One region of the Streptomyces sp. NPDC090088 genome, then DNA from elsewhere that is predicted to be linked to it. Evidence: riboswitches for the same ligand, from Rfam matches in the RefSeq annotation. Region 1 holds a riboswitch; each other region holds the start of a gene.
What was found. Region 1 has a riboswitch for cobalamin ahead of ACIPSJ_RS20455 (CbtB-domain containing protein). Riboswitches for the same ligand answer to the same signal wherever they lie in the genome.
Positions count from the first base shown of each region.

Region 2: another riboswitch for cobalamin. It lies ahead of ACIPSJ_RS46145 (ABC transporter substrate-binding protein); the one in region 1 lies ahead of ACIPSJ_RS20455 (CbtB-domain containing protein).
Region 3: another riboswitch for cobalamin. It lies ahead of ACIPSJ_RS04840 (prenyltransferase/squalene oxidase repeat-containing protein); the one in region 1 lies ahead of ACIPSJ_RS20455 (CbtB-domain containing protein).
Region 4: another riboswitch for cobalamin. It lies ahead of ACIPSJ_RS08245 (cobalamin biosynthesis protein); the one in region 1 lies ahead of ACIPSJ_RS20455 (CbtB-domain containing protein).

Region 1 covers NZ_JBIVDZ010000004.1:31,292-38,275, forward strand. Annotated here, with positions in the region: gene ACIPSJ_RS20440 (BTAD domain-containing putative transcriptional regulator) at 1-1,955, shown strand, start outside; gene pgm (phosphoglucomutase (alpha-D-glucose-1,6-bisphosphate-dependent)) at 2,009-3,649, opposite strand; gene ACIPSJ_RS20450 (CbtA family protein) at 3,944-4,699, opposite strand; gene ACIPSJ_RS20455 (CbtB-domain containing protein) at 4,722-4,943, opposite strand; cobalamin riboswitch at 4,980-5,120, opposite strand; gene ACIPSJ_RS20460 (enoyl-CoA hydratase/isomerase family protein) at 5,188-6,234, opposite strand; partial or broken gene ACIPSJ_RS20465 (LysR family transcriptional regulator) at 6,297-6,984, opposite strand, start outside.
Region 2 covers NZ_JBIVDZ010000012.1:328,996-335,979, forward strand. Annotated here, with positions in the region: gene ACIPSJ_RS46130 ((2Fe-2S) ferredoxin domain-containing protein) at 20-409, opposite strand; gene ACIPSJ_RS46135 (ABC transporter ATP-binding protein) at 390-1,211, opposite strand; gene ACIPSJ_RS46140 (FecCD family ABC transporter permease) at 1,208-2,221, opposite strand; gene ACIPSJ_RS46145 (ABC transporter substrate-binding protein) at 2,218-3,282, opposite strand; cobalamin riboswitch at 3,337-3,514, opposite strand; gene ACIPSJ_RS46150 (hypothetical protein) at 3,727-4,020, opposite strand; gene ACIPSJ_RS46155 (hypothetical protein) at 3,999-4,139, opposite strand; gene ACIPSJ_RS46160 (hypothetical protein) at 4,155-4,346, opposite strand; gene ACIPSJ_RS46165 (MFS transporter) at 5,025-6,194, shown strand; gene ACIPSJ_RS46170 (alpha/beta-hydrolase family protein) at 6,214-6,984, opposite strand, start outside.
Region 3 covers NZ_JBIVDZ010000001.1:1,085,928-1,092,911, forward strand. Annotated here, with positions in the region: gene ACIPSJ_RS04830 (CbiQ family ECF transporter T component) at 1-857, opposite strand, end outside; gene ACIPSJ_RS04835 (SCO2322 family protein) at 850-1,470, opposite strand; gene ACIPSJ_RS04840 (prenyltransferase/squalene oxidase repeat-containing protein) at 1,467-2,687, opposite strand; cobalamin riboswitch at 2,797-2,926, opposite strand; gene ACIPSJ_RS04845 (phosphotransferase family protein) at 2,982-3,635, shown strand; gene ACIPSJ_RS04850 (hypothetical protein) at 3,831-4,874, opposite strand; gene ACIPSJ_RS04855 (XRE family transcriptional regulator) at 5,150-5,731, shown strand; gene ACIPSJ_RS04860 (hypothetical protein) at 5,814-6,386, shown strand; gene ACIPSJ_RS04865 (MAB_1171c family putative transporter) at 6,410-6,984, shown strand, end outside.
Region 4 covers NZ_JBIVDZ010000001.1:1,852,796-1,859,779, reverse strand. Annotated here, with positions in the region: gene ACIPSJ_RS08255 (inorganic phosphate transporter) at 62-1,300, shown strand; gene ACIPSJ_RS08250 (hypothetical protein) at 1,320-1,547, shown strand; cobalamin riboswitch at 1,699-1,841, shown strand; gene ACIPSJ_RS08245 (cobalamin biosynthesis protein) at 1,941-2,882, shown strand; gene ACIPSJ_RS08240 (cobyric acid synthase) at 2,879-4,411, shown strand; gene cobN (cobaltochelatase subunit CobN) at 4,408-6,984, shown strand, end outside.

The DNA.
Region 1 (6,984 bases):
CCAGCAGGATCGCGCTGGGCGGTCTGGCCCCGCAGGACACCGCCACCCTGGTCGCCGCCGTCTGCGGGACCCCGGTGGACGCGGCGACGGTGACGGCGCTGGCCGAACGCACCGGCGGCAACCCCTTCTACGTGCTGGAGAGCGCCCGGCTGCTCGCCGACGAGGGCGCTCTGGTCGCGGTCTCCGAGGTCCCCCAGGGGGTGCGCGACGTCCTGCGCAGGCGCCTCGCGCTCCTCCCCGCCCCCGCGCGGTCCGTCGTCCGGCTCACCGCCGTGCTGGGCCTGGAGACCGAGGTCGCCCTGCTCCTCGACGCCGCCGGGGCGGACGAGGAACAGGTGCTGGAGGGCCTCGACGCCGCGCTCGCCGCCGACCTGCTCGCCGAACCCGGGCCGGGCCGCGTCCGGTTCGTGCACGCCCTGGTCCGTGACACGGTCTACGCGGACCTGTCCGGCGTACGGCGCGCCCGGCTGCACGCCCAAGTCGCCCGGCTGCTGCGCCGCCACCGTCCCGGCGAACTCGCCGCGCTGGCCCACCACTTCGCCCGCTCCGGCAGCGCCGCCGACGCCCCGCTCGCCGTGGACTACGCGCTGCGGGCCGCCGAGACCGCCGAGCGGCGCTACGCCCACGACGTCGCCGTCACCCTGATCCAGCAGGCGATCGAGACCCGCACCGCGACCGCTGGCGACGGTGCCCCGCCCGACCTGCTGATCGACCTGCTGGTGCGGCTGCTGGGCGCACAGGTGCGCACCGGCGCCACGGACGCGGCCCGGCGCACCCGGCAGCGGGCCGTCGAACTCGCCGAGCAGGCCGACCGGGGCGACCTGGTCGCGGCCGTCTACGGGGCCTGGACCGAGCCGGCGCCCTGGCGCAGCCGGCTCGAAGGGCCGTACGACCGGACCGCCCTGGCCCGTCTCGAAGGCCTCGCGGCCGATCCCGGGCTGGACGGTCCGACCCGGGCCCGGGTCCTGCAGGTCCTCGTCGACGCGGTCGCCGCCGAGGACGCCGACCGGGCCCTGGAGGCGGCCGGCGCCCAGCTGGCGCTCGCCCGTGCGGACGGCGAACCCCGGTTGATGGCCGCCGCGTTGATGACCTCGGCCCGGCTGCTGCCGCACGAGACCCGGGCGGCGGACCGGCCGCCGCTCACCGCCGAGCTGCGCGGCCTCGCCCACGCCCACGACCTGCCCGCCTACCGCTGGGTCTGCGAGCACCTCGACGCGATGACCGCCGCCGCCCGCAACGACCCCGCCGCCGTGCGCCGGCACACCGTGGAGGGCCTGGCCCTGGCCCGCCGCTACCGCCTGGTGTGGGCGCAGGGGCTCAGCGCCGCGAGCTCGGCCATGCTGGCGGCGGTGACCGGCCGCTTCGAGGCGGCGGAGGCCGGTTACGCCGAGGCCGACACCCTGCTCCAGCGGGTGGGCGCCCACCACGCCACCGGGCTGCGGACGCTGGGGCTGATCAGCATGCGGCTCGCCCAGGACCGCACGGCCGAGATCGAGCCGATGGTCCGTGCCGTGTACGAGTCCGCCGGCGGTCCGGTCGCGGTGGCCCAGGCCCTCGTCCTGGCCCGCCTGGGCAGGCTCGACGAGGCGCTGGCCGTACCCGTCTCCGCGGAACCGCTCCGCGACCACCTCTACGGCCTGGAACTCGACTTCCGCGCCCAACTCGCCGTGCTCCACCGCGACCATGACACCGCGGCGGCCCTCCTCCCCCACCTGCTCCCCCTGCGCGACCAGCTGGCGGGCACCGCCGGCGCGGCCTACGCCGGCCGCCCCCTCGCCCACGCCCTCGCCGACCTGCACCGCCTCCTCGGCGACGACCGCGCCGCGGCGGAGGGCTACGCCCTCGCCGAACGCACCGCGCACGCCTGGGGTTCGGCCCATCTCGCCGAGAGCGCCCGCCGGGCCGCCGCGGACCTGGCCGACGCCCGGACACGCCGCCGCACCTTCGCGACCTGACGTGCCGGAGGCGGTGGTCCGGACGGGTCCGGTGCTCGCCTCCGGCGTGGGTGTCAGGCGCCGAGGGCGCTCATCACCACTGCCTTGGCCTCTTCCTGTACCCGGGCCAGGTGGTCGGGGCCCTGGAAGGACTCGGCGTAGATCTTGTAGACGTCCTCGGTGCCGGACGGGCGGGCGGCGAACCAGGCGTTGTCCGTGGTGACCTTGATGCCGCCGATGGCCGCGCCGTTGCCCGGCGCCTCCGTGAGGACGGCGGTGACCGGTTCGCCCGCCAGGGTCTCGGCGGTGACCTGGGCCGGGGAGAGCTTGGCGAGCAGGGCCTTCTCCTCACGGGTCGCGGGGGCGTCGATGCGGGCGTAGGCGGGTTCGCCGAAGCGGGCGGTGAGGTCGGCGTAGTGCTCGGACGGGGTCCGGTCCGTGACGGCCGTGATCTCGGAGGCGAGCAGGGCGAGCAGGATGCCGTCCTTGTCGGTCGTCCAGACGGAGCCGTCCCGGCGCAGGAAGGAGGCGCCGGCCGACTCCTCGCCGCCGAACCCGATGGCACCGCTGACCAGTCCGTCCACGAACCACTTGAACCCGACCGGTACCTCGACGAGTCGGCGGCCGAGGTCGGCGGCGACCCGGTCGATCATCGAGGAGGAGACGAGGGTCTTGCCGATGCCGGCGCCCGCCGCCCACTGCTCACGGTGGCGGTAGAGGTAGGAGATGGCGACGGCGAGGTAGTGGTTGGGGTTCATCAGGCCGGCGTCGCGGGTGACGATGCCGTGCCGGTCGGCGTCGGCGTCGTTGCCGGTGGCGACGCGGAACTCGTCGCGCTTCTCGATGAGCGAGGCCATCGCGTACGGCGAGGAGCAATCCATGCGGATCTTGCCGTCCCAGTCCAGCGTCATGAACCGCCAGGTGGGGTCGGTGTACGGGTTGACCACGGTGAGGTCGAGCGAGTGCCGTTCGGCGATCCGGCCCCAGTAGGCGACCGAGGCACCGCCGAGCGGGTCGGCGCCGATCCGCAGCCCGGAGGCCCGGACCGCGTCGAGGTCGAGGACGCTGGGCAGGTCGTCGACGTAGACGCCCATGAAGTCGTAGCGGCCGGTGGTGGGGGCGGCGAGCGCCCGCTCGTACGGGATGCGCTGTACGTCCTTCAGGCCGCCCGCGATGATCTGGTTGGCGCGGTCCTGGATCCAGGAGGTGGCGTCGGAGGCCGCGGGGCCGCCGCTGGGCGGGTTGTACTTGAAGCCGCCGTCGGCGGGCGGGTTGTGCGAGGGGGTGACCACGACGCCGTCCGCGAGTCCGGTCGTACGGCCCCGGTTGTGGGTGAGGATGGCGTGTGAGACGGCGGGGGTGGGGGTGTAGCCGTCGGCGCTGTCGACGAGGACGGTGACGCCGTTGGCGGCGAACACCTCCAGGGCGGTGACCTTGGCGGGCTCGGACAGGGCGTGGGTGTCGGCGCCCAGGAAGAGGGGGCCGTCGGTGCCCTGGCCGCTCCGGTACTCGCAGATGGCCTGGCTGGTGGCCGCGATGTGGTCCTCGTTGAACGCGGTCGTCAGGGACGATCCGCGGTGTCCCGAGGTGCCGAACGCGACCCGCTGGGCGGGGTCGGCCGGATCGGGGTGCAGCGCGTAGTAGGCCGTGACCAGCCTGGCCACGTCGACGAGGTCCTCCGGAGCCGCCGGCCGGCCCGCTCGCTCATGCGGCATGAGTCCACTTCCTCCGCAGTCGTTGATCGATCGCTCGACGCCCATCTTTCCCTGCCGACGGTGGCGGACGCGAGTGCGGCACCGGCTCGGCCGCGAAGACACGGCGGGTTCACGGCCGGTTCACAGCGGGCGCGGGATTCCCGGGCGCGGGTCCCGGACGTCTCGTGGTCACGCCGCTCGAAGACGACCGCCGAGGCGGTCGGCGAGCGCGTCCGGAGCGTGTCCGAGGCAGCCGCCGGGCGTGCGAGAGGGCCCCCGGTGGTGCCGAAGGGCCCTCGCGTGTCGTCGGGTCGGTCAGTGTGCCGCGGGGACCGTCCGGCGGGCGGACGGGGCCTTCGCCGGCTTCGGGTTGAGCACGCGCTCGGCCAACTCGCCGAAGAGCAGCCCGAATCCGACCCACAGCGTCACCTGGATGGCGAGCGCGGAGAGCCGGAACCGCCACAGCAGGGTGGCCGGGAAGTCCTTCGGCACCTCGTTGACGGCCGGCAGGAACTGGTAGGCCAGTGCGATGACGACGGCGAACCCGACCACCGCGAGCACGGACGCCCACCAGGTCCCCAGCCGGGGCTGGAGCCGCTTGCCGAGGATGGTCGCGGCGACCGCCAGCAGCACGCCGAGCAGCATCATCAGGAAGTACAGGGTGGTGCGCTTGCCGATGGTGTCCGGGTCGCCCACGGAGGGCGGGTTGGCCGGGTACTTGAGGAACGGCACCACGTACACGGCGAGCAGTGCGCTGCCGGACAGCAGCAGCGCGGTCGCCCGTGGCGAGAAGCGGCCGACGCGGCCGAGGGCGAAACAGAAGGCGAGGGCGGCGATGCCGCCGAAGGCGACCCCGTAGACCAGGACACCGGTGGCCAGGCCGGCGGTGGACTGCAGGGAGCGGGAGACGACCTCCATCTCGTGCTCGTGCGCGTGGGCGTCCTCGAAGCTGATCGCCTTGTCGACGTTCGGCTCACCGAGTACATAGGCGACGACGAGGGCGAGCACGCCGGCGGCCAGGCCGGCGAGCATGCCCCGCACCAGGAGGTTGCGAACCGTTGCGGAGTTCATGGGCGGTACGGCGTCCCTCGCGTCAGTGGCAGGGGAAGCCGAGGAGGTGGCGGGCGTCGTGCACCCACTCGTGGACGTCCGTGCCGCTGAACACGGAGGTGGCGCCCTGCTCGGCGCCGACGAAGTAGAGCAGGATCATCATCAGGATGCCGAAGAAGACCGCCCAGGGAGCTATCGCGGACAGCGGCAGCTTGGCGGGAACGGCAGGGGTGTTGGCTGTCGGCGGAGCGACGGTCTGCGCCATGGCAGGACCTCCTCTGGGAGTTCGCGTCCCATCTCGGTGGTGCGTTGGACGACGGCCACGGGTCTGACTCGCAAGCGCCCGGGGGCTCTTGCATACAGTGGCGCGACCGTGCCGGATTCCCACCGGCTTCCGTCTCGCCGTCGTCGATATCGGACAGACCGTACCGCGTGTCAGGGGCACGGCCAAGACCGCGTCACCAGGCGTGATCTTCATCTCCCGCCTGGTGGGCGGTCACCGGCGGGGTTCAGCCGGTCGGCGCGAGGCCCAGTTCGCGCGCGCCGAGCGGGGCGAAGAAGCGGTCGACGTCGGCGTCGGAGACCTCGGCGAGGGTGGCCGGTGACCAGTGCGGGTCGCGGTCCTTGTCGACGACCTGGGCGCGGATGCCCTCCACCAGGTCGTGGGTGGCGAGGGTCGCGCAGGAGACCCGGTACTCCTGGTCCAGGACCCGCTCCAGCGAACCGAGCCGCCGGGCCCGGCGGACGGCTTCGAGGGTGACCTTCAGGGCGGTCGGCGACCTGGTGAGCAGGGTCTGCGCCGTCTCCTTGGCCGCCGGGTCGCCGTGGGCGAGCAGCCGGTGGAGGATCTCCTCGACGGTGTCCGCGCCGCCGTAACAGGCGTCGATCCAGGCCCGTTGCCCGTCCAGTTCGCCTTCGGGCGCCTGCCGTACGTGCCGGGCGAGCGCCTCGGGCACGGGCAGGTCGGCGAGGTCGGCGACGAACGCCGGGAGCGCGCCGGACGGCAGGTGGTGGTCGGCGAGCCCGCACAGCAGGGCGTCGGCGGCGCCGATCGGTGCGCCGGTCAGGGCGAGATGGGTGCCCAGTTCGCCGGGGGCGCGGGCGAGCAGATGGGTGCCGCCGACATCGGGGACGAAGCCGATGCCGGTCTCCGGCATGGCGATCCGCGAGCGTTCGGTGGCGATCCGGACGCTGCCGTGAGCCGAGACACCGACACCGCCGCCCATCACGATGCCGTCCATGAGGGCGACGTACGGCTTCGGATAGCGGGCGATCCGGGCGTTGAGGTGGTACTCGTCGCGCCAGAAGGCGGCCGAGGCGGTGCCGTCCCCGTCGCGGGCGTCGTCGTGGACGGCGCGGATGTCACCGCCCGCGCACAGGCCGCGCTCCCCCGCGCCGCTGATGACGACGGTCTCCACGGCGGGGTCGTGCTCCCACGCCGTCAGGGCCTCGGCGATCCGCAGCACCATCGCGTGCGACAGGGCGTTGATGGCCCGGGGCCGATTGAGCGTCAGATGTGCGGCCCGACCGGCCGTGTGCAGCAGGACGTCGCTCATCCGGACGCCTCCGTGACGCGCATGATCTCGTCGGTTCCTTCCAGCAGCGGTGGACGCGGTGGTCAGGGACGATCTTCCCCCGACCGGTCCGTCCGCGGCGCGGCGGCTCGGCGCAGGGCGTCGCGGCAGGCCACCACGGCCGGGTGCCCGCCCCGGCCACGGCGTACGACGGTGAGGACACGGCGTCGCGCGGCGAGTTCCCGCAGCCCGACCGACTCCGGCGGCCCGCTCCGGACCGGACCGGGCAGGAAGGCGGCCGCGAGGCCCTCTTCCACCAGGCGGAGGTGGAGCAGCAGATCGGTGGTCTCGAACCGTACGTCGGGTTCGAAACCGGCGTCGCGGCAGACGCCCGCGGCCCAGCGCCGTGCGGGGGTGCCAGGGGCTCGTACGCGAGTTCGGCGGGCCGTGGATGGGGGCTCCCGGGGTACTCCTCGGCGAGGACCAGGTCGAAGTCGCGGGCCTGTAGGGCCGGAAGGGACTTCTCCGGTTCCCGGTGGGTGACATGGACGCGCAGATGCGGATGGGCCTCCTGGAGCAGCCGGAGCGCGGCGGGTACCAGGGCCAGGGCCGCGGTCTGGAACGTGGCGACGCGCGGGGTGCCGGTCAGCTCGGTCAGGGAGGTGGCGATGTCGGCCTCGGCGCGCTCCAGGCGTTCCAGGACCGCTTCGGTGTGGGCGACGAGGATCTCGGCCTGTTCGGTCAGCCGCACCCGCCGTCCGACCGGCTCCGGCAGCGGGACCCCGACCTCGG
Region 2 (6,984 bases), on a different contig from region 1:
GGCGAACCCTTGCGTGCGCTCATCGCGACCTGCGTGGCGGGGTGAAGACGTAGAGGTCGAGGATGTCGGGGCAGGGGGCGATGCCGGGGCCGCCGGACCGTACCCAGGCAGCGATGTCCTCGGTGGCCTCGGGGTCGTTGACGAGGCCGAGCCAGACCGGGCGGGCCCCTGCCCCGCGGGCGGCGGCGGAGGGCTGGACGACGATGACGTTGGCGTGTTCGCACACGTCGAGGCAGTCCGAGACGCGGACGGGTACCTCCTCGGCCAGGCGCGCGAGCTGCCGGTCGTGATCCACGCCGGTGACTTTGGGGGTTCCGCAGCAGCAGTCCCGGCAGACGACGACGCGGCACGGTGCCGGTTCGGCGGAGCTGTGTTCCGTGCCGGCCGTTTCAGGGCGCTGTCGAGGCATCGCTCGCCGCACTCCTCTCCAGGGGAGATCCGTCCCGGGCGGCCGGGCGCAGGAAGCGGATCACGGGGTGGCCGGGGTCGTGGGTCACCTCGGCGCGGACTCCGTAGACCCGCTCGATGAGGGTGGGGGTGAGAACCTCGGCCGGGGTGCCCTCCGTGACCGCGCGGCCGTCGCGCAGGACGAGCAGGCGGTCGCAGTACATCGCGGCGAGGTTGAGATCGTGCAGGGCGATCACCGTGGTGACCGGCAGACCGGCGATCAGCTCCAGGAGGTCGAGCTGGTGCTGGATGTCGAGGTGGTTGGTGGGTTCGTCGAGGAGGAGTTCGCGGGGTTGCTGGGCGAGGGCGCGGGCGATCTGGGCGCGCTGGCGTTCGCCGCCGGAGAGGGTGTGCCAGGACTGGCCGGCCCGGTCGGTCAGCCCGGTGCACCGCAGGGCCTCGGTGACGGCTGCCGCGTCGGCCGTCGTCGGGGGTGTCCAGGCGCGGCGGTGCGGGATGCGGCCGAGGGCGACGACGTCCCGGACGGTCAGTTCGGTCTGGGTGTGGGTGTGCTGTTCGACGGTGGCGACCCGGCGGGCGGTGGCGCGGCGGCCGACTTCGGCGAGCGGGCGACCGTCCAGGGTGACGACTCCGGCGGTGGGGGCGAGGACCCCGGCCAGGAGCCTCAACAGGGTTGATTTTCCGGAGCCGTTGGGGCCGAGGATGCCGACCGTCTCGCCAGGGCGCGGAGTGAGGGTGACGTCGTCGACGACGACCTTGTCGCCCAGGCGCCGTACGACACCGTCCGCGTGGAGGCTGGTCATGCCCTGCTCCGTCCGCGGTGGAGCACGGCCACGAACGCCGGCACGCCGATCAGAGACGTCACCACGCCCACCGGGACCTCCTGGGGGTCGAGGACGGTACGGGCCAGGGTGTCCACCCACACCAGGAACACGGCACCGGTCAGGGCCGTCACCGGCAGGAGCCGGGCGTGCCCGGAGCCGGTGAGAGCGCGGGTGGCGTGCGGCAGGACCAGGCCGACGAAGCCGATTGCACCGGCGCAGCTGACCAGGGCGGCGGTGAGCAGCGCGGTCGCGCAGAGCAGGACCAAGCGGGTGCGGGCGACCCGGACCCCGAGTCCGGCGGCGGCCTCCTCGCCGAAGGCGAACGCGTCGAGCGTACGGGCGTACCCGAGGCAGACGACGAGCACCACCGCCAGGGCGACGGCGCAGAGCAGTACCTGTCCCCAGTCGGCCCCGGTGAGCGAGCCGAGCAGCCAGAACAGCACGCCCCGGGTGGTCTCCGCGTCCGCGGACGTCAGGACGACGAACGAGGTCAGCGCCGAGAAGAGCTGCATCGCCGCGACCCCGGACAGGACGACCCGGTCCGTGCTGCCGCCGAGGGAGTGGCTGAGCAGCAGCACCAGGCCGAAGGAGAGCAGCGCGCCGAGGAAGGCGCCGGCCGACAGGGACACCGCTCCTCCGCCCACGCCCAGCACGACCACGGCGACCGCTCCGGTGGACGCGCCGGAGGAGACGCCGAGTACGAAGGGGTCGGCGAGCGGGTTGCGCAGCAGCGACTGCAGGACCGCGCCGCACACGGCGAGTCCGGCCCCGCACACGGCGGCGAGCAGCGTGCGCGGCATCCGCAGGTTCCACACGATGCCGTCCCGCAGCGGCGCCAACGTGCCCTCACCGAGGCCGAGATGGGCCGCGACGGACATCCAGACGTCACCGGTGGAGATGTCGGCGGGGCCGATCGTCACCGCCACGGCGACCGACACGAGCAGCGCGAGCAGGCCCCCACCCGCCAACAACACGGCACGGACGCTCACTTGGCGAGCCCGAAGTCACGCAGACCGGCTGCGACCTTCTCGATCCCCTCGACCGTGCGGATGGACGGGTTCATGGCCTGCCCGCTCAGCAGGACGTACCGCTTCTTCTTCACGGCGGTCAGGTCACGGGTGGCGGGGTTGGTCTCCAGGAAGCGGATCTTCGCCTTCGCGGTCTCGGCGGTCTGCTGCTTGCGGGTCAGGTCGCCGATGACGATGACGTCGGGGTCGCGGTCGGCGACGGTCTCCCAGTTGATCTGGGGCCACTCGTCGTGGGTGTCGGCGAAGGCGTTCTTCGCGCCGACGGCACGGGTGATGGCGCCGGGCGCGCCGCAGCAGCCGGCGAGGTAGGGAGACTGGGAGTTGGCGAACCAGTACATGAGGGACACGTCCGAGGCGTGCAGTCCGGCGGTGGCCGTGCTCACCCGCTTCTTCAGCGAGGCGACGAGCGTCTCGCCCCGCTCCTCGACGCCGAACGCGCGGGCCAGGTCGCGTATTTCGCCGTACACGGCGTCGAGGGTGAGGGGTGTGGAGCGGGATCCGTCGCCGCCACTGTCGTTGTCCTTGCCCTCGGCGCAGTCGGACGGCGAGACGTACGTGGGCACGCCCAGCTTCTCGAACTGCTCGCGGGTCGCGACCCCGCCCTTGCCGAGGGTGGAGACGAACGAGGCGGTGACGAAGTCGGGTTCGGCGTCCAGGACCTTCTCGAAGGAGGGGTTGTTGTCGGCGAGGCGCGGCACGGACGCGTTGGCCTTCTCCTGGCCCTTCATCACCGGGTCGGTCCAGGTGGCCGTACCGGCCATGCGGTCGGCGAGACCGAGGGAGAGCAGGATCTCGGGGGTGCCCTGGTTGAGGGAGACGGCCCGCTTCGGGGCCGACTTCAGGGTGACCCTGTCGCCGCAGTTGTCGAGGGTGACGGGGTATCCGGTGGCAGTGGTCCGCTCCGTCTTCGCGTCGTCGCCGTCGGCGTCGCCGTCGGAAGAACCGCAGGCGGTCAGCAGCAGGGCGGAGGTGAGGAGAAGGGCCGGGGTGCGCAGAACGGCGGAGGTGCGGAGCACGGGCATGCCTTTGGGGTCGGGGCTCGTACGCGGAGCCTGGCCTACGGACGTCCCTCCACGCGGGGGCACGGAGGTGCCAGCAGGTCTTCGGACTCGGGTTCGTCCGGCCGGGGCGCCTTCCCGGTCTCCCAGTGGCAAGCGTGCCCCGCCCGTCCCCCTCACCGCTGCGCGTCAGCTCCGGATTCGCACCGGATTCCCTGACCACGGATGTGGCACGACTGGCCTGCTGAGGCTATCAACTCCGCCGGGCGGTCAGACCGTGCGCTCGGTCACGGGGTACGGCACGAACCTGCTGGTGTTCCGGCCGACGGCGTGGACGAGTCGGCGGGCATGACGGATCTCGGTCTCCCGACGCCATCGGTACCACCGGGCTGCTTTCGGTGACCGGGACTTCGGGGTATGCCTCAGGGGCCGGAAGCGACAGGCTCCGGCCCCTGAGGTGGTGGTGCGTCAGTGACGCGGGGTGCGCCGGCGCATTGCCCACGCGCGGGTGCGCGTCGCGGCGGCGACGCCGACGGCCGCGGCCCCGGCGAGGACGAGGGCGCTGTCGTCCGTTCCGATCACCACGGGTGACCTCACCAGCTGGACGCAGACCAGTGCGAGCGTGGTCACCGCCACGGTGACGGCGACGAACACGGCGTTCTCCAGCGGGATCATCCAGGGCGGCACGGAGGCCGGCCGGGTCGTACCGCTGCCGTCGTCCTCGGGCTTTCCCCGGTCGCTCACCTGATGATGTCGATGCATGTCACTTCCCTCCGCTTGCCCGCGACGAACAGGTGCGCGCACGCCTTTCCGTAGTGCGGCAGGGTGTGGTCCGTCTCCCGCTTGCGGATCAGGTCGCCGTACACACACGTGTTGCGCATGGGTCCCTTGTTGATCTAGTAGGTGCGCCCGTTGGTGTCGGCGTAGTGGAAGTCGACCCGCCAGTTGCAGAACTTGGTGTAGATCGAGGCGGGCGGGTAACAGTCGGCGCTGCCGTCCTGGTGCGTGATCTTCCTGCCGCTGCCCTTGAGGGCGGCCCCGCCGACCTGGCCGTTCGGGTCGTCGTAGGGGTACTTCGCGGTCCACACCCCGTCCTTGAGGGTTTCCTGTCTGGCGGACGCGGCGCGGGCGGGCGGCGGCGTAGGCGAGGCGAAGGACGTGCCGTCCGCGAGGGCGGTGGAACGGCCCAGGGCGTCGTAGGCGTAACCGGTGCCCGTGAGCCGGCCCGCGCTGTCGTAGGTACGGGTGCTGCGACACGGCTGCGGCCGCCGCTCTGAGCCGGTGCGACCGGCTCCCCACCCCTACTTTTCTCAAGTCACTCTCCGTGACGAGCCTTCCGAGAACCGGAAGGCAGGTAGGAGCGATCTATCAACAGATAGGTCACGTGATCTTCACGGGGGGGGCAGATCCGCGCCCGGAACGGCCTGGTCAGCGATACATCCGGTCCACTTGATGGCGATATGAAGCCAAGGCCTTGAGCCCCCTTAGCATTCACTCAGTGTGATCAGTTTCGAGCGAAGTCACCTACGCAGGAAGCCATGTGACGGGCCGCGAGAGAACCCCGTCTCACGAAGGGGACCCCGAGGCGCCGATCCCGCCCGGACCGCCGGGCCCGTTCCGGCTCCACGCAGACAAGAGGCCCGGGCAGGTCAAAGCCACCAGGTGGACAACTCCCCCGAGAGAACGCGGCACCCTTGTCCCGATCAGCGGCCCTCGCCTAGCCTGAGTTTGTGCCGCTAATAAACAAAGCCCGACTGCACAACGCCGTGCCGGGCAACCGATCCGATCTCACCCGCCTGCGCATCGCCCTCACCGCCTTCTTCGCCCTCGACGGCTTCATCTTCGCCGGATGGGTCGTCCGCATCCCCGCCATCAAGGACCAGACGCACGCCTCCACCGGCGCCCTGGGCCTCGCCCTCCTCGGCATCTCCGCCGGCGCGGTCACCACCATGATGTTCACCGGACGCCTGTGTGACCGCTACGGCAGCCACCCCATGACCGTCGCCCTCGGCATCCTGCTCTCCCTCAGCGTCGCCCTGCCCCCACTGACCCACACCGCACTCACCCTCGGCGCCGTGCTCTTCGTGTTCGGCATGGCATACGGCGGCCTGAACGTCGCCTTCAACAGCGCCGCCGTCGACCTGGTCGCCGCCCTGCGCCGCCCGATCATGCCGAGCTTCCACGCGGCCTTCAGCCTCGGTGGCATGATCGGCGCCGGGCTGGGAGGGCTGGTCGCCGGTTCCCTCTCCCCCACCCTGCACCTGCTCGCCCTCACCGTGATCGGCCTGCTGGTCACGGCCGTGGTCGGCCGCACCCTGCTCCGGTACGACGCCCCGGTCCCGCACACCGAGGAGCGCCCCGGCGCCACGCCGCGCCGACCGGACGCGCGGACCCGCCGGCTGGTTCTCGTCTTCGGCCTGATCGCCCTGTGCACGGCGTACGGCGAGGGGGCGATGGCCGACTGGGGCGCGCTCCATCTCCGCCAGGACCTGGGCGCGTCCGCGGGTCTCGCCGCGGCCGGTTACACGTGTTTCGCCCTGGCCATGACCGTGGGCCGGGCGAGCGGCACCAGGCTGCTGGAGCGGCTCGGGCGGTCCCGCACGGTGATCTTCGGCGGCAGTACGGCGGCGGCCGGCATGCTGCTCGGCTCCCTGGCTCCGTGGGTGTGGGCGACACTGCTCGGCTTCGCGATCACGGGGCTGGGCCTGGCCAACCTGTTTCCGGTGGCCGTGGAACGGGCGGGGGCGCTGGCCGGTCCTTCAGGGGTGGCGACCGCCTCCACCCTGGGCTACGGCGGCATGCTGCTGGGGCCGCCCGCCATCGGTTTCCTCGCGGACTGGACCTCACTGCCGACGGCGCTGACGAGCGTCGCGGTGCTGGCCGCGGTGGCCACCCTGATCGGCGTGGCCACCCGGATGGGCACAACCGCCGGGTGACAAGCAGACCCTGTGGACATCAGTCCAGCAGCCCCGGCTCCCGCACCGACTCCAGCAACGCGGCCAGCCGCGCCGTGTCGGCCCCGGTCCACCCCGGCGGCCGGGTGATCTCCGCCCACGCGCTCGTCGGCATGGTCCCGTACCGGTGCCCGAAGCCGTCCGGCACGCTGTCCGCCCCGGCGAGGTCGCAGGCCACCTGCCAGGACGTCAGCAGCGGATACCAGCGCATCGCGGGTGAGACGTCCCGGGCCCGGGGCCGGTCCAGCCAGTCCGGCCGGTGCAGGGCGAGGGCGGGCGACCACCAGACCACCGGGTCGGAACCGTTCTGGAGATACACCGCCCTCGGCTCGCCCCAGGGCGCGTCCGGGATGCCGTAGTCCGCCGGCACCTGGGCGAACCGCACGTGCGCGCCGTCCGCGACCACGGGCCGCCACTCGGGGCTGCCCGGCTGCCGCTGCGCGGTGACCGTCCGCCACAGCGGGTTGTCGTAGGTCGGCCCGACGAACAGCGCGCCGCCGGTCTCCGAGGTGAGCCGGGACAGCGAGCCGCCGAGGGCGGACTCCATCGAGAAGGAGCCGAGGCTCTCGCCGTAGACGAGGAGCCGGGGGCGTGAGCCGGCGGGCAGGGTCCGCCATTTCGCGTAGACGGCGTCGAAGAGGGCGCGGCCGGTGGCGGCGGCCTCGTCCTCGGTGAGCGCGGAGACCCAGCTGGGCAGATAGGAGTACTGCATGGCGACCTCGGCGGTGTCACCGCCCCACATGTACTCCAGGGGTTTGCTGCCCTGGTCGTT
Region 3 (6,984 bases), on a different contig from region 1:
CCGTCCGCCGCCAGCAGCCCGTACGTCCCCGCGCAGACGCCCAGCAGACCGCCGAGGGTGAGCGCGGCCGTCGTACGCCGCACCCCGGCGGGGACGTCCGCGCTGCGGCCGTATCCCCGCGCGTCCATCGCGGCGGCCAGGGCGACCGACCGCTCCAACGCGCCCTCCAGCACCGGGAGTCCGACCTGCAGCAGCCCGCGGACCCCCGAATCGGGACGGCCCCGCAGCCTGCGCGCCGCCCGCAGCCGTCGGCCGTCGGCGATCAGGTTCGGCGCGAACGTGAGCGCGACGACCACGGCCACGCCCAGCTCGTACAGGGCCCCGGGCAGCGACTTCAGCAGCCGCGCCGGACTGGCGAGCGCGTTCGCCGCCCCGACGCAGATCAGCAGCGTGGCGATCCGCAGCCCGTCGTACAACGAGAAGACCACCCCCTCGGCGGTGACCCGCCCGCCGAGCCGGATGCCCTGCGCCCAGTGCGGGAGCGGGACTTCGGGAAGGGTGACGAGCGTGTGCGAACCGGGGATCGGCGAGCCGAGGACGACGGTGAACACGAGACGCACGAGGAGAACGGCGAGGGCCAGCTTGGCGAAGCCCGCGTAGGAGCGGGCCCACGGGGCGGACCGGCTCCGGCAGACGGCCACGACGTAAGCGGTCACGCTGATGAGAAGGGCGAGGAGGAGGGGGTTGGCGGTACGGGACGCGGCGACCCCGAGCGAGAGCGACCAGAGCCACCAGGCACCGGGATGAACGGGGGAGCGGTACGGGTGCCGGGGGGTGGGGCGCCCCGTCAGGGGCGCGGGGAACTGCGCGACCAGCCCCCACCCGCCCGCAGCCGAGCGACTGCCGCGTTCACGCATTCTTCCGCCGCCGCGCCTGCCAGAACGCCCCCGCGGCAAGAACCACGACGACTCCCGCCCCGGCCAGCAACCCCACCGACGGCCCGCCACCGCCGCCCGATGTACCGTCCGCCGTCATCGCCTCCCCGCACCCCTTCCCGGGATACCCGGCGATCGCACACAACAACGCGTTCGCGTCGTACCGCAGCGGCTTCGCCACCGCCGCCAGCGCCTCCGCCGTCGTCGCGTCCGCAGCCACCACCGCGCACGCGGTCCGGCGAGCGGGCGGGCGCTCCCCGGACGGCGCGTCGGCCGTCGTACCGAAGTCGACGACCAGCGCCACCCGCTTCTTCCCCGCGACCGCGTCCGTGCTGCCGCAGATGCTCCCGAAGTCCGCCGTCCCGCGCGGCTGCGACGCGTCCGCGGAGTCCTCGCTCACCGCGAACCGGAAACCCTCGACGGAACCGTCGGCGGGCCGCGCCGTGGAGGGCCCCTGGGTGGCGTACGTCCAGCGCGAGCCGTCCCGCTCCCAGAAGGACCAGTAGCGGTACCCGACGGCCTGCGCCGGAACGGCGACCGCGCACAGCGCCACCGCGGCCACGAGCAGCAGCACCGCACGGCGGACGGCGGTCACAGCTGCTGCTGCTTCCGGCGGCCGCTGAGCAGGAAGCCGATGCCGATCCCGGCGACGAGACCGGTGCCGACGATCCACCAGACATTCGTGCCCGACGACTTCTTCCCGTCGTTCTTCTCCTCGGCGTGCCTGGTGGCGGCCGCCACCGGGGCGGGCCCGGTCGCGTTGAGGGCCGTCACCAGGTCCGTACCGCCGAAGTTCCGCGGGTCCTTGCCCATCGCGTGGGCGGCGAAGACCAGTTCGGCGTAGGCCGCGGGCCCGCTCTGCCTCGCCCACCGCACGGAGTTCGCCTCCAGCCAGGCGTACGGCTTCTTCGCGGTCCGCGTCCCGCCCTGCGCGGCCATGGCGACGACCGCGTCGGCGGTGTTGCCGTAGTCCGGCTGGGGCTTGGCGCCGGCGAGCACGGAGACCAGGTGGCCCTTCTCGTCGACGGCGTCGGCGAGGTACGCGGCGCCGTTGCGGGCGACCTCCTGCCGGGTGAGGGCCTGGTCGGAGTCGGCGCAGACGTGGCCGTCCGCCGGGGCCTTCCCGGCCGTCGGCGCGAAGCCCTTGCCGAGGGCGCCGAGCACCCCGGCGGCCGTCGCGTCCGCGTTGGCGGTCAGCTTGCCGTCCTTGCCCGGCTGGTAGGCGAGACCGCCGCCACCGTCCTGGCCGCACCGGATGGACCACGTGGCGAGGAGGCCGTACGGCGACTTGTCCGCGCTCGCGCCGGCCGCCGCGAGCGCGCCGACGACCACGCCGGTGGAGTTGGTGTCGCTGGGCGAGCCCGGGGCGTAGCCCCAGCCGCCGTCCTTGTTCTGCTGCGACTTCAGCCAGGTCACGGCCTTGCCGGCGGCGGCGTCGTGCCCGCCGACGGCCGTCAGCGCCTGTACGGCGGCGGCCGTGCTGTTGGTGTCGACGGTCACCTTGGCGTCGCAGGCCGCCGTCGGCTCGGCGCGGAACGCGGCGAACGCGCCGCTCGCGCACTGCTGCCCGGCCAGCCAGTCCACCGCCTTCGCGGCCGGGGTCACCCCGACCGTGCGCTGCGCGAGCAGGGCGAGCGACTGGCGCCAGACGCCGTCGAACGTGGGGTCCGCGCTGCCGTACAGGCCCGACGGGAGCACGGCCGAGGCGGACGGGGACGGGGTGCCGGCGGCCAGTGCGGCCGTGGCGGGCGTGGCGGCACCGATGACGGCGGTGGCGGCCAGCACCGCGGCGCTGCGGCGGAGGACGTTCATGGTCGGCGGGTGCCTCTCCCTGCGGGGGAGCCGGGCAGCACGGGACACCCCGGCGGCTCGGCTCCGCGAACCTCGACGGTGCCGTGCGCCGGCGGACACCGGCGCACCTGAGCCGATCAACGTCCCGGGCGGGGCAGTCCGGCTCACCGCCGACGGCGGATCACGGTTGCGGGTCAGCGCCGGAATTGCACCGGCTTCCCCCCGTACGGGTGATGACGACCCGGCTACTTTACCGGCCGTCTACAAGAAACTGAGAGGGGGCTGTGCGCAGGACCGATTCGTTATGGTCATGCCATGACGGGGAGACTGCTCGGCTCGGGCCGCTCGGCCGACGTGTACGAGATCGACGAGGCGTGGGTGCTGCGCCGGGACCGGGAGGGCTGGGGGGACGCGGCGGCCGAGGGCGCGGTGATGACGTACGTACGGGAGCACGGGTACCCGGCGCCCCGGGTGCGGCCCTCCGGGTCCCGGACCGAGCTGGTCATGGAGCGGCTGGCGGGGCCGACCATGCTGGCGGTGCTGCTGTCGGGGGAGATGGGCGCGGAGGAGGGCGGCGCGCTGCTCGCCTCGCTGCTGCGGCGGCTGCACGCCGTGCCCGGGCGGGACCCGGCCGACCCCGGCGCCCGCGTGCTCCACCTCGACCTGCATCCCGACAACGTGATGCTCACCCCCGACGGTCCCCGGGTCATCGACTGGACCAACGCGGAGGACGGCCCGCCCGGCCTCGACTGGGCCATGTCCGCGGTGATCCTCGCCCAGGTCGCCGTCGGCGAGATGCCCGACGTCCACCCCCTCCTCGCGGCCCTCCTCGCCGACCCCTCCGAACTCACCGGGGCCGGCCTGACGGAGGCACTCCGACGGCGCGCCCTCAACCCGACGATGAGCCACCGGGAGGTCGAACTCCTGGGCGAGGCGGAGAAGTTGATACGGCGACTGACCGGGCTGTAGACCGGCGACCGGCCGGCTCGGTTCCGGGGCTGCCGCCGGACCGAGCTGCGGGACTGTCGCCCGGTCGGGCTGCGGGACTGTCGCCCGGTCGGGCTGCGGGACTGTCGCCCGGTCGAACTATGGGACCGTCGGCCGGTTTGGCTTCGGCCTCGTCGGTCGGGAGGGCGTGCTCGGCCGTCCGCCGTGCGCCGGGTGCTAGGCCGCCGTGGCGAACGGGGCGATGTGGGCGGTGAGGTGGCGGGCCATGCGGCGGAGGGCGTCCTCGCAGGCGGAGGGGGTGTCGGCGGTCGCGACCCAGAGGGCCAGCCGGTCGTCGGCGGTGGCGTGCCGGCCCTCGGTGACGTGGCTGCCGGTGTCCTGGGTGAGGATCATGCGGTCGGCACCGGGTTCCTGGGCCGCGTCGGGGGAGAGGTCCAGGTGGTCGAGGCGGCCGGTGGCGGCCGGGTAGGCGAACTGGATCGCGGCCGCCCGCTGCCGGGTGGGCGTGGTGTCCGGGACCTCGCCGGTGGCGAGCGCCGCGGCGGCCTGGGCGAGGTCGACACCGGTGGCCCGCCGGACGAGGAGCGGGATCAGGTCGCCCGGGAGGTACGGGGTGACGCCGGTGACCCGGGGGCCGCGGTCGGTGAGGGTCAGCCCGATGTGCAGGACACCCCGGGTGAGACCGAGGGCGTGCACGGTGCGGTCGACGGCCAGCCGCAGGAAACGGTTGTGCAGCAGGCCGTCGTGGGCGTGCACGAGATGCCGCAGCGGCTGCCGGGCGGGGGCCGGGCCCAGGGTCGTACGGGTGATGGCCGCGATGCGGATCTCGCCGTCCAGGACGACCGTCTCGGCCGAGACCCGGGGCGCGCCCGGACCGGCGCCCGGATCGTCGACCGGGACCGTGCGGTCCGCCAGCAGCGCGCGCAGCGCGGCCGGGTCGGCGCAGGCGGCGGCCGTGGCGGGGGAGAGGCCGGGCAGCCCCAACTGCCCGGCGATCCTGGCGGCGGCGACCGCGTACTCGCCCGAGTGGGTCAGCACGCCGCGGACCCGGTGCCGGGCCGCGAACCGCACCACCGCCGATGCCGTCGCCCCGTCCTTGCCGGGGTCCGCCGCGAGCTGACCGGCCAGGCACGGACGTGCCCAGTCGGGCGGCGCGGGGTCCACCAGCACCACCGGGCGGGCCGCGGCGACGCGCGTCAGGACGAACTCGTCGTACGCACGCCGACGACCGGCCCCGAGGAGCAGGACAGGCTGCGACATCGGTTCGCCTCACCTTCTGGGGAGGAGGCGGGGCGGCTGGTCGCCCCGGGTGCCGCTCCCCCATCGGCGGCACCCGGGGCGGGTCGGTTCGACCGTGGCCTGGTGAGGTGATCCTTTCCTGTCGGACCGTCATATGTCAACGATTGCTGCCCTGTTCCGCAGTGGTCCTTGTCATGTCTGGTGGCCGGGACCGAGGATTCGATAGCCTCGCGTCTGCTCGGCCGGGCAACCCGCCGACGCCGAACGGTCGTTGACATGTGTTCAGGGGGATCTTGGTGAGTGACGCCCATGCCCCGCTGACCGGCGTTCTGGAGCGGCTCGGGGAGCTGACCGGACGGCCCGGGCGGCTGTCCGAGGTGCTGGACGTCGCCGAACTGTCGTACCGCACCGGGATCCCCGTCGGAGCCGTCGCCGAACTGCTCGCCGGCCGGGCCGCGCCCGAGGCGGGGCTCGCCGAACGGGTGCGGCAGCGGCTGGACTTCATCCGGGAGAACCGGCGCCGGCCCGACGGCAAGCGGTACTCGCTGGGGGAGCTGGCGGCGATCGCCGGCACCAGCAGGCAGTGGCTGAGCGAATGGCGCAAGAGCGGCCTGCCGAGCCTCGAACACACCGACCGGCTACGGCGGTTCTTCGGCCTGCCGCCCGGCTTCTTCACCGCCGACGAACCCGAGGCGCTCCACGAGGCGCTCCAGCCGGTGCTCCAGTGGTACGAGGCACAGGCCGACCCGCTGTCCCGGCTGCGCGAGAGCGGACTGGGCCGGCTGGCCGCCCGTGCCCCGCAGATGAACGCCCGGCAGCTCGCCACCCTCGCCGACCTGGCCGAGATGATCATCACCTCCGAGGGCGCCGCCAACTGAGCCCGGAGCAGGCCGACTCACGACTTCGAGGACACCCCATGCCCTTAGGAACGACGCCGACCACCCGGGAGGACGACGACGCATGAGCCCGAGACGATCGCCCAAGCGGTTCCTCGACCGGCTCGTCCGGGACACCGCCCGCACGCTGGAACCGCCGACCGGACCCGAGGCGTTCCTGCACGCGCTGTGCGACACCCTCGGCCCGGCACTGGACCGCCCGGTCCGGCTCAGGTTCGTCGCCTTCCCGCCGGGACTCGACGTCTCCGGGATCACCCTCGCCACGGACGACGAGTACATCGTCGTCGTCGAGGAACGGGCCGCCGACGCCCACAAGTTCGTGATCGCCGGGCACGAGATCGGCCACATCCACTACGGCACGCTGGACGTCCACTACCCGGACGGCACGCCCGCCGCCGCCCGCCGGCTGCTCGCCCGGTCGAACGAGGACGTCCCCTGGGACCGGGTCGTCGCGCTGGCCACCCGCTCGCCCGCCGCCCCCGCCGCGCAGGCCGAGTGGGAGGCCGAGGAGTGCGGGCTGCGGCTGGCCGCCAAGTTCCGCAAGGTGGTCGGGCCGTACGCGGCGACCGGCCGCACCACCCAGGACACCCTGACCGACCGGCTGTCGTCCTCGCTGGGCAACATCGGCGGCCCGTGATGGGCGGTGGCCGGCACTGGGACATGGCGGGTTCCTTCGCCGCCTACGCGATCCCGGCCGTGCTGATGGCCGTGGCCTTCGTGATCAAACTGCCGCTGCTCAGACGCGCCTGGCAGGACCCGATCCTGCGGGCCACCGCCCTGCTGCTCGGCATCGGCGCGATCGTCTTCGCCTCGCTCCCGCCGGGCAACCTGCACCGCATCAACGAGCTCACCGGTGTGCCCAACTTCGCCGGTGTCTGGGTCTATTCGCTGCTGACCGCCTACTCCGGCGCCTGCCTCTGGCTGATCATCACCTGGCGCGAACCGCCGTCCGCCGCCCGGCGCCGCAGGACCCGCCTGGTGTGGGCCGCGTACGCCGTGACCATCGTCGGCCTCTGGGTGACCTTCGCCCTCGGCGACCACCACGTGGAACGGCTCCGCGACCTCGACACGTACTACGCCGACACCCCCTGGATGCGCGAGCACACGCTGCTCTACCTCCTCGCGCACATGGTGTCGGCCGTGGTCGCCGCGAGCATCCTGTGGGCCTGGTTCCAGGAGATCGCCGAGACCTGGCTGCGCCGGGCCGTGGTCTGCCTCCAGGTCGCCTACGCGCT
Region 4 (6,984 bases), on a different contig from region 1:
TCCGTTCATCCAGGTTGCCTACGGTCCAACGGCTGATGACCTCTAAAGATTGTCTGGGTAAATGGAAAGCTTCTCGCTGATCCTCGCGATTGTGGTCGTCACCGCACTCGCGTTTGATTTCACGAACGGTTTCCACGACACCGCCAACGCGATGGCCACGACCATCTCGACCGGCGCGCTCAAGCCCAAGATCGCGGTGACCATGTCCGCCGCGCTCAACCTGGTGGGCGCCTTCCTCTCCGTGGAGGTCGCCAACACGATCTCCAAGGGCCTCGTCGACGAGAACGGCATCCGCCCCGAGGTCATCTTCGCCGCCCTGGTCGGCGCGATCCTCTGGAACCTCGTGACCTGGCTGGTGGGCCTGCCCTCCAGTTCCTCGCACGCCCTCATGGGCGGTCTGATCGGCGCCACCGTCGCCTCGGCCGGCTTCGGCGCGGTCCACGGCGACGTGCTCGTCGCCAAGGTCCTGCTGCCGGCGGTCGCCGCCCCGCTCGTCGCGGGACTCGCGGCGACGCTCGCCACCCGCCTGTCCTACGCGCTCTCGAAGAACGCCGAGGACGAGGCCACCCGCAAGGGCTACCGCGCCGGCCAGATCGCCTCGGCCGGCCTGGTCTCGCTCGCGCACGGCACCAACGACGCGCAGAAGACGATGGGCATCATCACCCTCGCGCTGATCGCGGGCGGTTCGATCGCCCCCGGCTCGAACCCTCCCACCTGGGTCATCCTCTCCGCCGGTCTCGCCATCGCGCTCGGCACCTACATCGGCGGCTGGCGGATCATCCGCACCATGGGCAAGGGTCTGACCGACCTTCAGCCGCAGCAGGGCTTCGCCGCCCAGACCAGCGCGGCCACCGCCATCCTGGCCTCCTCCCACCTCGGCTTCTCCCTCTCCACCACGCATGTCGTCTCCGGCTCGGTGATGGGCGCGGGCCTCGGCCGCAAGGGCGGCACGGTCCGCTGGTCCACCGCGACCCGCATGGTGATCGCCTGGCTGCTCACCCTCCCGGCCGCCGCGCTGGTCGGCGCGCTCGCCGAGTCCGTGACGGACCTCGGCGACTGGGGCACCGCGGTCGTCGCCGTCTTCCTGGTGGCCGCCAGCGCCACGATCTGGAAGCTGTCCCGCCGCGAGGTCGTGGACAGCGCCAACGTCAACGACACCGAAGCCGGCGAGCCGGCCGGTGTGGTGACCGCGGCGATCGCCGCCGTGACCCCGCCGCCCGCGGGCACCGTCACGGACGGCCTGACGGCCACCATCCCCTCCCCCGCCGCTCCCGCGACCGACCCGGCCGCCACCGTCTGACCCCCGAGGAAGAACCGACATGAACATCGACTGGGCAGCCATCGGCTCCGTCTTCGGCGTCAGCCTCGTGGTCGCGGTGGGCCTGGTGGCCCTCTTCACCCTCGGCATCAAGGGCCTCTCCGCCCGCGAACGCGCCACCGCCAGGGGCAACTCGGCGGCCCTCGCCGTGACCGCCGCCTACCTCTGCTTCGCGGGCTGCGCGGCCGCCGTGGCGTACGGCATCCACCTGATCGTGGCCAAGGCCTGACCGAGGCCCGGAAGGCTCCTCCCCCGCACGTTCGGGGAGGAGCCTTCGTCATGCACTTCGTCACGCCCTTCGCTATGCCCCAGGAGTCCCGCCGGGCAACCGGTGTGGGCCTTCGCACACTCTCCCCTCGCAGGTCAACGGCAAGTTGACGGCTCTTCCGGGGGCGTGGTGGACTTCCTGAGCCATGTACGGCGGCAAGAGAGGAAGCCGGTGTGAATCCGGCGCGGTCCCGCCACTGTCACCGGGGTAGCAATCCCCGGGAGCCAGGAACTCTCACCGCCGGTCTCGTCGAACCAGGGCGTGGACACCCTGAGTGAGGACATATCGCCATGCGCGGCTGCCGATCGAGGTTCCGTACCCGGCCCTTCCCCGACCCCTCGGCCGGCTGAGCCGATGGGTGCCGATCGCGTCTTCGCGTACGGCGCCGCCGCCGGCCTTCTCGGTGACCTGCTGCTCGGCGATCCTCGCCGGGGGCATCCGGTCGCCGCGTTCGGGCGGGCGGCCGGGGCCGTGGAACGGGTGCTGTGGCGGGACCACCGCGGGTGGGGCGCGCTGCACACCGCCGTGTGCGCCGGCGGCGCCGTGGCGCTGGGCGCCCTGACCCAGCGGGTCGTACGACCGTCCACCGCCGCGTCCATGGCGCTCACCGCCGCCGCCACCTGGGCCGTCGTCGGCGGCACTTCGCTCGCCCGCGAGGCCCGGGCCGTCGGGCACGCCCTGGAGGCGGGGGACGTCGAGGCCGCCCGTGCCCGGCTGCCGCATCTGTGCGGGCGGGACCCGCAGGCCCTGGACGCCGACGGGATCGCCCGGGCCGTGGTGGAGTCGGTCGCCGAGAACACCAGCGACGCCGTCGTGGGCGCGCTGGTGTGGGGGGCCGTGGCCGGGGTGCCGGGGCTGCTGGGCTTCCGGGCGGTGAACACGCTGGACGCCATGGTCGGGCACAAGTCGGCGCGGTACCGGCGCTACGGCTGGGCCTCCGCCCGGCTGGACGACGTCGCCGGGTGGCCGGGGGCGCGGCTGACGGCCGTACTGGCCACGGTCGCCGGTGGCGATCCCCGGGGTGCCGTACGGGCCTGGCGGGCCGACGCCGCGAAGCATCCGAGTCCCAACGCCGGGCCCGTGGAGGCCTCGTTCGCGGGGGCGTTGGGGGTGCGGCTCGGGGGGACGTTGTCGTACGGCGGCCGGGTCGAGCACCGGCCCGTGCTGAATCGGAAGGGGCGGGCCGTGGCGGTCGCGGACATCAGGCGGGCGGTACGGCTCTCCCGTCGCGTGGGGGTGCTCGCGCTCGGCGCGACCGTCACCGCACGCCTCGTCGCGAAGGGACGGACGTCATGAACGGTGGTCTCCTCGTCGCCGGCACCACCTCCGACGCCGGCAAGAGCGTCGTCACCGCCGGTATCTGCCGGTGGCTGGTACGGCAGGGGGTGAAGGTCGCGCCGTTCAAGGCGCAGAACATGTCCCTCAACTCCTTCGTCACCCGCGAAGGCGCCGAGATCGGCCGGGCGCAGGCCATGCAGGCGCAGGCCTGCCGCGTCGAGCCGACCGCGCTGATGAATCCCGTGCTGCTCAAGCCGGGTGGCGAGCAGAGCAGTCAGGTCGTGCTGCTCGGGAAGCCGGTCGGTGAGCTGAGTGCGCGCGGCTACCACGGCGGGCGGCAGCAGAAGCTGCTCGGGACCGTGCTCGACTGTCTCGCGGAGTTGCGGGGCACGTATGACGCGGTGATCTGTGAGGGGGCCGGCAGTCCCGCCGAGATCAATCTGCGGCGGACGGACATCGTGAACATGGGGATCGCGCGCAACGCGCGGCTTCCCGTGCTGGTCGTGGGGGACATCGACCGCGGCGGCGTGTTCGCCTCCTTCTTCGGGACCGTCGCGCTGCTCTCGCGGGAGGACCAGGAACTCGTCGCCGGGTTCCTCGTCAACAAGTTCCGGGGGGATGTCTCCCTGCTGGAGCCCGGGCTGGACATGCTGCACGGGCTGACCGGGCGCCGGACGTACGGCGTCCTCCCCTTCCGGCACGGCCTCGGCATCGACGAGGAGGACGGGCTCCGGGTCTCGCTGCGCGGGACCGTCCGCGAGTCGGCCGTCGCCCCGCCCGTCGGCGCGGACGTGCTCCGGGTCGCGGTCTGTGCCGTCCCCCTGATGTCCAACTTCACGGACGTGGACGCGCTGGCCGCCGAACCCGGGGTCGTGGTGCGGTTCGTGGACCGGCCGGAGGAGCTGGCCGACGCCGATCTCGTCGTGATTCCGGGGACCCGGGGGACGGTCCGGGCCCTGGAGTGGCTGCACGAGCGGGGGCTCGCGGACGCGCTGCGCCGCCGGGCCGCCGAGCAGCGGCCGGTCCTCGGCATCTGCGGCGGCTTCCAGATCCTCGGCGAGCACATCGAGGACGAGGTCGAGAGCCGGCGGGGGCGGGTGGAGGGTCTCGGGGTGCTGCCCCTAAGGGTGCGGTTCGCCCCCGAGAAGATCCTTACCCGGCCGGAGGGGAGGGCACTCGGCGAGCGGGTCGAGGGGTACGAGATCCATCACGGGGTCGCCGAAGTCACCGGCGGGGACGCGTTCTTCTCCGATGACGAGGGACGCCGCCTGGACGGGTGCCGGGTCGGGCAGACCTGGGGCACGCACTGGCACGGCTCCCTGGAGTCGGACGGTTTCCGGCGGGCCTTCCTGCGCGAGGTGGCGGCCGCCGCGGGCCGCCGGTTCGTGCCGGCCCCCGACACCTCGTTCGCCGCGCTGCGCGAGGAGCAGCTCGACCGGCTCGGCGACCTGATCGAACAGCACGCGGACACCGACGCGCTCTGGCGGCTCATCGAGTCGGGCGCGCCGCAAGGACTGCCTTTCATTCCACCGGGAGCGCCCGCATGAGCACTGTGTTGTTGTTGTCGACCGCCGACACCGATCTGCTGGCGGCCCGGGCCGCCTCCGGTGCCGACTACCGGATCGGCAATCCGACGCGCGTCGACGTCGCCGAGGAGCTGCCCGCGCTCGTCGAGGGCGCGGACATCGCCGTCGTACGGCTGCTCGGCGGCAAGCGGGCCTGGGAGGACGGGCTCGCCGCGCTGAAGGCCGCCGGGATCCCGACCGTGCTGCTCGGCGGCGAGGCGGTGCCGGACGCCGAGTTGATGGCCGAGTCGTCGGTGCCCGCCGGTGTGGTGGCCGAGGCCCTCAAGTACCTCGTGGAGGGCGGGCCCGCCAACCTGCTGGAGCTGTCCCGGTTCCTCTCCGACACGGTGCTGCTGACCGGTGAGGGGTTCGACGAGCCGCGGAAGATGCCCGAGTACGGGGTGCACGGCTCCTACGAGGTCCGAGACGGCCGTCCCACGGTCGGCGTGCTCTTCTACCGGGCGCATGAACTGAGCGGCAACACCGCCTTCGTGGACACCCTGTGCGAGGCGATCGAGGCGCGGGGCGCCAACGCCCTTCCGGTGTACTGCGGTTCGCTGCGCGGGGCGGACGCCGGGCTGTACGAGACCCTCGCCGGGGCGGACGCGCTGGTCGCCACCGTGCTGGCGGCCGGCGGCACCCACGCCTCGCACGCCTCGGCCGGCGGCGACGAGGAGGCCTGGGACATCGGCGCGCTCGCCGACCTCGACGTGCCGGTGCTGCAGGGCCTCTGCCTGACCTCCTCGAAGAGCGCCTGGGACGAGTCCGACGCCGCCCTCTCCCCCATGGACGCGGCGATGCAGGTCGCCATCCCGGAGTTCGACGGACGGCTGATCACGGTCCCGTTCTCCTTCAAGGAGCAGGGTCCGGACGACGTCCCGGTGTACGTCGCCGACCCCGAGCGGGCCGGACGCGTCGCCGGAATCGCCGTACGGCACGCCCGGCTCAGGCACAAGCCGAACGCGGAGAAGAAGGTCGCGCTGGTCTTCACCGCGTACCCGACCAAGCACTCCCGGGTCGGCAACGCGGTCGGTCTGGACACCCCCGCGTCGGCGGTGCGGGTACTGGACGCCCTCGCGGCGGCGGGTTACGGGGTCACCGAATACCCCTCCGGCGGCGATGAGTTGATCCACCGGCTCATCAACGCCGGCGGGCACGACGTCGAGTGGCTGACCGAGGAGCAGCTGGCCGCCGCGCCCGCGCGGGTGCCGCTGGCCGACTACCGGGCGTGGTTCGAGAAGCTCGACCCGGAACTGCGGGACGCGATGACGGAGGCGTGGGGGGAGCCGCCGGGCTCGCTGTACGTCGACGGGGACGACATCGTGCTCGCTTCCCTGCGGTTCGGGAACGTCGTCGTGATGATCCAGCCGCCGCGCGGCTTCGGGGAGAACCCGATCGCGATCTACCACGACCCGGACATGCCGCCGTCGCACCACTACATGGCCGCCTACCGCTGGCTGGAAAACTCGTTCGGCGCGGACGCGATCGTGCACATGGGCAAGCACGGCACCATGGAGTGGCTGCCGGGCAAGGGCCTCGGGCTGAGCGCCGGTTGCGCACCGGACGCGGTCCTCGGCGACCTGCCGCTGATCTATCCGTTCATCGTCAACGACCCCGGTGAGGGCACCCAGGCCAAGCGGCGCGGGCACGCCACCGTCGTCGACCACCTGGTGCCGCCGATGGCCCGCGCCGACACCTACGGCGACCTGGCCAAGCTGGAGCAGCTGCTCGACGAGTACGCGCTCGTCTCCGACCTGGACCCGACGAAGGCGCCGGCCGTCCGCGCCCAGATCTGGACGCTGGTCAAGGCGGCCGAGCTCCACCACGACCTGCATGTGGACGAGCAGCCCGGAGACGACGACTTCGACTCGTTCGTCATGCACATCGACGGCTATCTCTGCGAGATCAAGGACGTGCAGATCCGCGACGGACTGCACATCCTCGGCGGCGGCCCGGTCGACGAGGCCCGCGTGAACCTGGTGCTGGCCGTGCTGCGCGCCTCCCAGGTGTGGGGCGGGCAGGCCAACGCGCTGCCGGGGCTGCGGGCCTCCTTCGCGGCCCACTTCGGGCTCGGCGAGCAGGAGTTGCTCGCGGAGCCGGGCGCGCCGGTGAAGGTGCCGGTCGAGCTGTCGGATCTGGTCGAGGGTCCCTCGCGTACCGCGGCCGACGCCATCGACCTGCTGGAGCAGCTGTGCCGCCGGGTCGCGGAGGGCATGGAGCAGCGGGGCTGGGCCGTCGGCGAGAGCCGCGCGCTCGTGCGGGAGGTGCTGGGCACCGAACTCCCGGAGGCGGTCGCCGTGCTGGAGTTCGCCTGCACCGAGGTCGTACCGCGGCTCGCCCGGACCACGGACGAGATCGGGCACATCCTGAAGGCCCTGGACGGCGGTTACGTCCCGGCGGGTCCGTCGGGCTCGCCGACCCGCGGACTGGTCAACGTCCTGCCCACCGGCCGGAACTTCTACTCGGTCGACCCCAAGGCCATCCCGTCCCGGCTGAGTTGGGAGGTCGGCCAGTCGCTCGCGGACTCGCTCGTGCAGCGGTATCTGAGCGACACC